2 regions of the Streptomyces sp. NPDC086147 genome follow, and region 1 is predicted to be linked to the other one. Evidence: riboswitches for the same ligand, from Rfam matches in the RefSeq annotation. Region 1 holds a riboswitch; the other holds the start of a gene.
What was found. A riboswitch is a leader RNA that binds a small molecule or an ion and turns the genes downstream of it on or off. The one in region 1 is predicted to bind cobalamin.

Region 2: linked by a shared signal. The riboswitch ahead of AB0398_RS02695 (ribonucleoside-diphosphate reductase subunit alpha) and the one ahead of cobN (cobaltochelatase subunit CobN) in region 1 are both predicted to bind cobalamin.

The regions. Positions count from the first base shown of each region.
Region 1 is NZ_JBFBJO010000003.1:364,086-368,435, forward strand. It holds gene AB0398_RS09725 (precorrin-8X methylmutase) at 1-149, opposite strand, end outside; gene AB0398_RS09730 (cobalamin biosynthesis protein CobG) at 146-1,363, opposite strand; gene AB0398_RS09735 (hypothetical protein) at 1,497-1,880, opposite strand; gene AB0398_RS09740 (hypothetical protein) at 1,879-2,127, shown strand; cobalamin riboswitch at 2,181-2,307, shown strand; gene cobN (cobaltochelatase subunit CobN) at 2,347-4,350, shown strand, end outside.
Region 2 is NZ_JBFBJO010000001.1:557,964-562,313, reverse strand. It holds gene mctP (monocarboxylate uptake permease MctP) at 1-881, shown strand, start outside; gene AB0398_RS02700 (GNAT family N-acetyltransferase) at 963-1,472, shown strand; cobalamin riboswitch at 1,522-1,662, shown strand; gene AB0398_RS02695 (ribonucleoside-diphosphate reductase subunit alpha) at 1,794-4,169, shown strand; gene AB0398_RS02690 (ribonucleotide-diphosphate reductase subunit beta) at 4,169-4,350, shown strand, end outside.

The sequences.
Region 1 (4,350 bases):
ATGCCGCAGGCGTGGATCATCCGGACCGCCACCTGGGCGACGTCGGCGGGCAGGCCCGTGAGGTCCGCCTCGGCGCGGATCGTGGCAAAGGAGCGGCGGTAGATCTCCGTGCCGTCCTTCTCGTAGTCGAACATCCTGTTCTCGCTCATTTCGTTGTGCGGGGCGCGGTACGGGCCGTGGTGACCGCGGGGGCCAGATCGGTACGGGGGACGGGGGCGCCGTCGACCAGGTAGCCGCCGCCGGGGGCGGCGAGGACGTCGACCCAGTCGCCGTGCGGGTGGCCGCAGCGGCGCTCGCACCCGGAGTAGTGGACGGGCAGGCCGGGACGGCCGGGGGCCGCGTCCGCCCGGACGTCCGCGAGGGACCTGGCGCAGCCGGGCCGCCCGGTGCAGGCGCTGACGCCGGCCCAGGGGGAGTCGGGCCGGGTGATCAGTCCGGCCGCGTCGAGCGCGGGCGTCCGGTCGGGCCCGGCGCCGACGACGACGGCTCCGCGCCAGGGCGTGAGCCGCACCTCGTCGGCGGGCAGCAGGGCCCGCAGCTGGGCGGCGGTGAGACGGCCGAGGGGGGCGAGCACGTGGAGGGCGGCGGGGCCGAGGGGGCCGGGGGCGGGGGGCGGCCCCTGCGGCAGGACCGGCTCCGGTACCTCTTCCACCACGAGCGCCTCCCGTACGTCCCGTACGTCGGCCCCGTGCCCCTCCGGCAGTTCCCGTACGCGCCAGGCGCCGGTGCCGGCCGCGCGGGCGGCGGAGAGGAAGACACGGGCGGCGGCGAGGGCGGCGCGGGGCGCGTCGTCGGCGGCGACGCGCACGGCCCGGCCGCCCAGGTGCAGGAGCGCGGTGCGGGGGTCCACTGCGACCAAGGTCACATCCCCGCCGAGGCCGGTGACGTCGCCGCGGCCGTCGTCCAGGACGAAGAGGAAGCGCCCGGAGAGCGCGGCGGCCCAGGGCGCGGCGCAGAGCCGTTCGTCCAGCTCGCGGGCCCACAACTGCACGTCGGCGGCGCCGAGTCCGTCGAGGCCCGCGGCCGGGGAGACCACGATGTTGCGGACGCGCTCGTGGGTGGCCGAGGGCAGCAGGCCCGCCTCCGCCAGGAGCGCCGCGAGCTCCGCCCCGCAGCCGTCCGCGAGGCCGCGCAGCTCGGCGTTCCCGCGCGAGGTGACGCTGATCCGCCCGTCCCCCAGGGACTCGGCGGCGTCCGCCAGGACCTCGACCTGATGCGCCGTCAACCTCCCTGCGGGCAGCCGCAGTCGGGCCAGGTGCCCGTCGTCGGCGGAGTGCAGCCGCAGCGCCCCGGGGCAGGCGTCGCCGCGCTCCCGCACACGGGGTGCGCCGGGGGCGGGCTTCGGGGTCGGGACGGGCGGCATGGCGGCGAGCATACCCACGGGAAAACCGGCGGTCGGCGGGGTGTGACGGGCCTGACTCGGGGGGCTCGGGCGGGCGCGGCCGACCCGGCCCCCGGTGCTTCGGCGGGCGCGCTCCGGTCCCGCCGGACGTGCCCTAGGACGTTCCGCCCGCGGTCGCGAGCAACGCGCTCGCCGCCAGGACGGGGACGAGGAGGGTGGTGCAGAGCCAGACGGACGCGACGCGGTCCATGGTGATCTCCTCGCCGCTCAGCAGTTGGGCGAAGTGGTGCCGGTACATCCGGCGCCGGAACGGGAGCAGGGCGACCGGCATGGACACGGCCATGACGCTGTACAGGAACAGGTAGATCCCCTCCCGCTCCCGGTTCAGCAGCTCCAGCAGGGCGACCACGGAGAAGAGGGCGGGGAACCCCGCGAAGACGACCCGCACGGCGGTCTTCCGCATGCCCTCCGCCCTGTCCCGCAACTCCTCCGGCGCCTCGTCGATCCCGGTGGCGGAGAACCTCTCCATCGTGATCATGAGCACCAGGGTCGCCGCCGTCGCGATCAGCCACCACGTGTGCACCGGTACGGAGAACAGCACCGTCCACCCCCTTTCCTCGCACCGGCTCGCGCCGGGTGGCGTCAGCATGACCGGCCCGCCCGGCGCCGCGCACTGCCGGTGCCCGGCAGTCTTCGGCCCGCGCTCCTGCGCGCCCCGGCTCCCGGCCACCCCGGCCCCCGGCGCGGAGGCACCGGTCCGCTGTCCGCCCCAGGACCCGGTGTGATCCGCCTGACCCTCCCGCTCCCTCCGGCGTCCGGAGCTCACGATCTAGGATGCAAGCGGCATGGGGTCCCAGGACCCCGGGGAGGAAGCCCGGTGAGATTCCGGCGCGGTCCCGCCACTGTGAGCCGGCCCGGTGTTCTCGGGCCGGTGAGTCAGGAACTCCTGCCGTCCACACGACCACCCGGGGCGCGGACAACCCCGAGGAAGGCCTGCGCTCGCCATGCTTCTGCTGCTGTCGCACTCCGACACCGACCTGCTCAGCGCCCGCGCGGCCGGCGGACCGGTGGAGTACCGGTTCGCCAACCCGTCCCGGCTCCCGCTCGCCGACCTCGACGGGCTGCTCGACGGCGCCGAACTCGTCGTCGTCCGGCTCCTCGGCGGGCTCCGCTCCTGGCAGGACGGGCTCGACGCGATTCGCGCCGCCGGGAAGCCTGTCGTCGTGCTCAGCGGTGAGCAGGCGCCCGACGCGCAGCTCATGGAGGCGTCCACCGTGCCCGTCGGCGTCGCCACCGAGGCGCACGCCTACCTGGCGCACGGCGGCCCCGCCAACCTGGAGCAGCTCGCCCGCTTCCTCTCCGACACCGTCCTGCTCACCGGCCACGGCTTCGAGGCCCCGGCCGCCGCCCCCACCTGGGGCCCGCTGGAGCGCACCCCGAAGGCCACCGAGGGCCCGACGATCGCCGTGCTCTACTACCGCGCCCACCACATGAGCGGCAACACCGCCTTCGTCGGCGCCCTGTGCGACGCGATAGAGGACGCCGGCGCGCGGGCCCTCCCGCTGTACGTGGCCTCCCTGCGCGCCCCCGAGCCGGAGCTGCTCGACACCCTCCGCACCGCCGACGCGATCGTCACCACCGTCCTCGCGGCGGGCGGCACCAAGCCCGCCGAGGCGCAGGCCGGCGGCGACGAGGAGGCCTGGGACGCGGGCGCGCTCGCCTCGCTCGACGTGCCGATCCTCCAGGCCCTCTGCCTGACCGGCTCGCGGTCCGCGTGGGAGGAGAACGACGAGGGCCTCTCCCCGCTGGACTCCGCCAGCCAGGTCGCCGTCCCCGAGTTCGACGGGCGCCTGATCACCGTCCCGTTCTCCTTCAAGGAGATCGACGAGGACGGCCTGCCCGCGTACGTGGCGGACGCCGAGCGCGCGGCCCGCGTCGCCGGGATCGCCGTGCGGCACGCCCGCCTCCGGCACATCCCGAACGCCGAGAAGAGGCTCGCGCTCGTCCTCTCCGCGTACCCCACCAAGCACTCCCGCATCGGCAACGCCGTCGGCCTGGACACCCCCGCCTCCGCCGTCTCCCTCCTTCGCCGGCTGATCGAGGAGGGCTACGACTTCGGGCCCGCCGAGGACCTCCCCGGCCTGGTCTCGGGCGACGGCGACGAGCTGATCTACGCCCTCATCGAGGCCGGCGGCCACGACCAGGACTGGCTGACCGAGGAGCAGTTGGCCAGGAACCCGGTCCGCATCCCGGCCGCCGACTACAAGCGCTGGTACGCGACCCTCCCCGAGGAGCTGCGCACCCACGTCGAGGAGCACTGGGGCCCGGCGCCCGGCGAGATGTTCCTCGACCGGTCGCGGAACCCGGAGGGCGACATCGTGCTCGCCGCCCTGCGGCGCGGGAACCTCCTCGTCCTCATCCAGCCGCCGCGCGGCTTCGGCGAGAACCCGATCGCGATCTACCACGACCCCGACCTCCCGCCGTCCCACCACTACCTGGCCGCCTACCGCTGGATCGCGGCCCGCGCCGAGGACGGCGGCTTCGGCGCCGACGCCATGGTCCACCTGGGCAAGCACGGCAACCTGGAGTGGCTGCCCGGCAAGAACGCCGGCCTGTCCGCCGCCTGCGGCCCGGACGCGGCCCTCGGCGACCTGCCGCTGGTCTACCCGTTCCTGGTCAACGACCCGGGCGAGGGCACCCAGGCCAAGCGGCGCGTGCACGCCACCCTGGTCGACCACCTGGTGCCGCCGATGGCCCGCGCCGACTCGTACGGCGACATCGCGCGCCTGGAGCAGCTGCTCGACGAGTACGCGCAGATCTCCTCCATGGACCCGGCGAAGCTGCCCGCGATCCGCGCCCAGATCTGGACCCTGATCCAGGCCGCCAAGCTCGACCACGACCTCGGTCTGGAGGAGCGCCCGGAGGACGACGGCTTCGACGACTTCCTGCTGCACGTCGACGGCTGGCTGTGCGAGGTCAAGGACGCCCAGATCCGCGACGGCCTGCAC
Region 2 (4,350 bases), on a different contig from region 1:
TGCCCGGCGAGGCCGGCCAGTGGACGTACGCGACGCTCGCGCTCGGCTCCGCGCTCGCGCTCTTCATGTACCCGCACTCCATCACGGCGACGCTGTCGTCCCGGAGTCGCGAGGTCATCCGCCGCAACACCACGATCCTGCCGCTGTACTCGCTGATGCTGGGCCTGCTCGCGCTGCTGGGCTTCATGGCGATCGCCGCCGGCATCAAGGTCGAGAACGGCCAGCTCGCCATCCCGCAGCTCTTCGAGACGATGTTCCCCGACTGGTTCGCGGGCGTCGCGTTCGCCGCGATCGGCATCGGCGCGCTCGTCCCGGCCGCGATCATGTCGATCGCCGCCGCCAACCTCTTCACCAGGAACATCTACAAGGACTTCATCAAGCCGGACGCCACCCCGGCACAGGAGACCAAGGTCTCCAAGATCGTCTCGCTCCTGGTCAAGGTCGGCGCCCTCGTGTTCGTTCTGACCATGGACAAGACGGTCGCCATCAACTTCCAGCTCCTCGGCGGCATCTGGATCCTCCAGACCTTCCCCGCCCTGGTCGGGGGGCTCTTCACCCGCTGGTTCCACCGCTGGGCACTGCTCGCCGGCTGGGCCGTCGGCATGCTGTACGGCACGATCGCGGCCTACAACGTGTCGACGCCGAAGCAGGCGCACTTCGGCGGCTCCTCCGCCGAGATCCCCGGCATCGGCGAGATCGGCTACATCGGCCTCACCGCCTTCGTCCTCAACGTCGTGGTCACCGTGGTCCTCACCCTCGTCCTCAAGGCCCTCAAGGCCCCCGAGGGCGTCGACGAGACCTCCCCGTCGGACTACACGGCCGACGCCGGCGACCCCGGCGTGAAGACCGAGATGGAGAAGGCCACCGCGCCCACCCACTGACACCGGCAGCACCGAAAGGGCCCGGGACCTCCACCAGGAGGCCCCGGGCCCCGCCGCTTCCCCGGCGTGCACACTTCCCCCATGGACTTCACGATCAGGGCGGTACGGCCCGAGGAGTACGAGGTGCTCGGCGAACTGACCGGGCGCACCTATCTGGACGACGGACTGCTGAAGTACGGGGCCGAGGACTCCTACCTGGCCGTGCTGCGGGACACGGAGCGGCGGGCCCGCGAGAGCGAGGTCCTCGTCGCGGAGGACACCGGGGACGCGGCGGGGCGGATCGTCGGCGGGGTGACCTTCGCCCGGGGCGGCACCCCGTGGGCCGACATCGCGGTGGCCGGCGAGGCCGAGTTCCGGATGCTCGCGGTCGCCCGGGAAGCCCGCGGCCGGGGCGTCGGGGAGGCGCTCGTACGGGCCTGTGTCGACCGGGCGCGGGCCCTCCCGGGGTGCGCCAGGATCGTGCTCTCCACGGGCGCCGAGATGGCCTCCGCGCACCGGATCTACGAGCGGATGGGCTTCGTCCGCACCCCGCACCGGGACTGGGAGCCGGTCCCCGATCACTCTCTGCGCACCTACTCCCTGGAGTTCTGAGCCCACGTCACGCCCAGGGGGCGACACAACATGTGGGGGGTGCCACGAGCGGCGCCCCCCACATGTATGCTCGTCCTCGCTGTCGACGCAGGGGAATCCGGCGCGAATCCGGAACTGTCCCGCAACGGTGTACTTCGTGCGGTTTCGTCCGGGGTGAGTCCGGACACCTGCCGACAGCGCGCCCGGTCCTTCCGTTCCGGGTGCCACAGACGTCCGGGCCTCGCGGAGTGGGCCGGTGGACGCGGCGCGTCATGCCTGGACGCCCGCCCGTCCGCCCTTTCCCCCGCCGAGGCCCCGAGCCGAGCGAGGGAGAGCCCCCACGTGACCATCGCGCCCGCCGATCCGGCTTCGGCCGAGGCTTCCGCGGTCGAGAGCGACGGCCCCGGGACCGTACTGCTGCGGACCCTGACCGACCTCACCGCCGATCTCCCCGACACCGACCCCGGCAAGGTCGCCGCCGCCGCACTCCGCGGCCGCAGCGCCGCCGCGGACGAGGCGGAGCTGCGCGAGCTGGCCACCGAGGCGGCCGCCGGCCTGATCGCCGAGGACCCGGCGTACTCCCGGCTCGCCGCCCGGCTCCTCACCATCACCATCGCGGACGAGGCGGCCTCCCAGGGCTCGGTCAACTTCTCCTCCTCGGTCGCCGTCGGGCACCACGAGGGCCTGATCGCCGACCGCACCGCCGAGTTCGTCGCGCTACACGCCGACCGCCTCGACGCCACGATCGACCGCGCCGGCGACGACCGCTTCGGCTACTTCGGCCTGCGCACCCTCTACTCGCGCTACCTGCTGCGCCACCCGATCACCCGCAAGGTGATCGAGACCCCGCAGCACTTCATGCTGCGCGTCGCCTGCGGTCTGGCCGAGGACGAGGGCGTCCGCGCGCTCGACGAAGTGGCCGCGCTGTACGGCCTGATGAGCCGGCTGGACTACCTGCCGTCCTCCCCCACGCTCTTCAACTCCGGCACCCGCCACCCGCAGATGTCCTCCTGCTACCTCCTGGACTCCCCGCAGGACGAGCTGGACTCCATCTACGACCGCTACCACCAGGTCGCGCGCCTCTCGAAGCACGCGGGCGGCATCGGCCTCTCGTACTCCCGCATCCGCGCCCGCGGTTCGCTGATCCGCGGCACCAACGGGCACTCCAACGGCATCGTGCCGTTCCTGAAGACCCTCGACGCCTCCGTCGCCGCCGTGAACCAGGGCGGCCGCCGCAAGGGCGCCGCCGCCGTCTACCTGGAGACCTGGCACGCGGACATCGAGGAGTTCCTGGAGCTCCGCGACAACACGGGCGAGGACCAGCGCCGCACGCACAACCTGAACCTGGCGCACTGGATCCCGGACGAGTTCATGCGCCGCGTGAACGCCGACGCCGAGTGGTCGCTGTTCTCCCCCTCGGACGTGCCCGAGCTCGTGGACCTGTGGGGCGCGGAGTTCGACGCCGCCTACCGCAAGGCCGAGGCCGACGGTCTGGCCCGCAAGACGATGCCGGCCCGCGACCTGTACGGCCGGATGATGCGGACCCTGGCCCAGACCGGCAACGGCTGGATGACCTTCAAGGACGCCTCGAACCGGACGGCCAACCAGACCGCCGAGCCCGGCCACACCGTCCACTCCTCCAACCTCTGCACGGAGATCCTGGAGGTCACGGACGACGGCGAGACCGCGGTCTGCAACCTGGGCTCGGTCAACCTCGGCGCGTTCGTGGTCGGTTCGGACATCGACTGGGAGCGCCTGGACGCGACCGTCCGCACGGCCGTCACCTTCCTCGACCGGGTCGTCGACATCAACTTCTACCCGACCGAGCAGGCGGGCCGCTCCAACTCCCGCTGGCGTCCGGTCGGCCTGGGCGCCATGGGCCTCCAGGACGTCTTCTTCCAGCTGAAGCTGCCCTTCGACTCCCCCGAGGCGCGGGCGCTCTCCACCCGGATCGCCGAGCGGATCATGCTGGCCGCGTACGAGGCCTCCACCGACCTGGCCGAGCGCAACGGCCCGCTCCCCGCCTGGGAGAAGACCCGCGCGGCCCGCGGCGTGCTGCACCCCGACCACTACGACGTCGAGCTGAACTGGCCGGAGCGCTGGACCGCGCTGCGCGAGCGGATCGCCGCCGTCGGCATGCGCAACAGCCTCCTCCTCGCCATCGCGCCGACCGCGACGATCGCCTCGATCGCCGGCGTGTACGAGTGCATCGAGCCGCAGGTCTCCAACCTGTTCAAGCGCGAGACGCTGTCGGGCGAGTTCCTCCAGGTCAACTCGTACCTGGTCGACGAGCTGAAGAGGCTCGGCGTCTGGGACGCGCAGACCCGCGAGGCGCTGCGCGACTCCAACGGCTCGGTGCAGGGCTTCACCTGGGTCCCGGCCGAGGTGCGCGAGCTGTACCGCACGGCCTGGGAGATCCCGCAGCGCGGCCTGATCGACATGGCCGCCGCCCGCACCCCGTTCCTGGACCAGTCGCAGTCGCTGAACCTGTTCCTGGAGACGCCCACCATCGGCAAGCTGTCGTCGATGTACGCGTACGCCTGGAAGCAGGGCCTGAAGACGACGTACTACCTGCGCTCCCGTCCGGCCACCCGGATCGCCCGCGCCGCCCAGGCGTCGACGGCCGCCGCCGCGCCGATCCCCGTCCAGCAGGCCTCCGACCCCGACGCGGTCGCCTGCTCCCTGGAAAACCCCGAGTCCTGCGAGGCCTGCCAGTAATGAGCTCCACCGAACAGAAGAACCTGCTCGACCCGGGCTTCGAACTCACCCTCCGTCCCATGCGCTACCCGGACTTCTACGAGCGCTACCGGGACGCGATCAAGAACACCTGGACCGTCGAGGAGGTCGACCTCCACTCGGACGTCGCCGACCTCGCCAAGCTGACCCCGGCCGAGCAGCA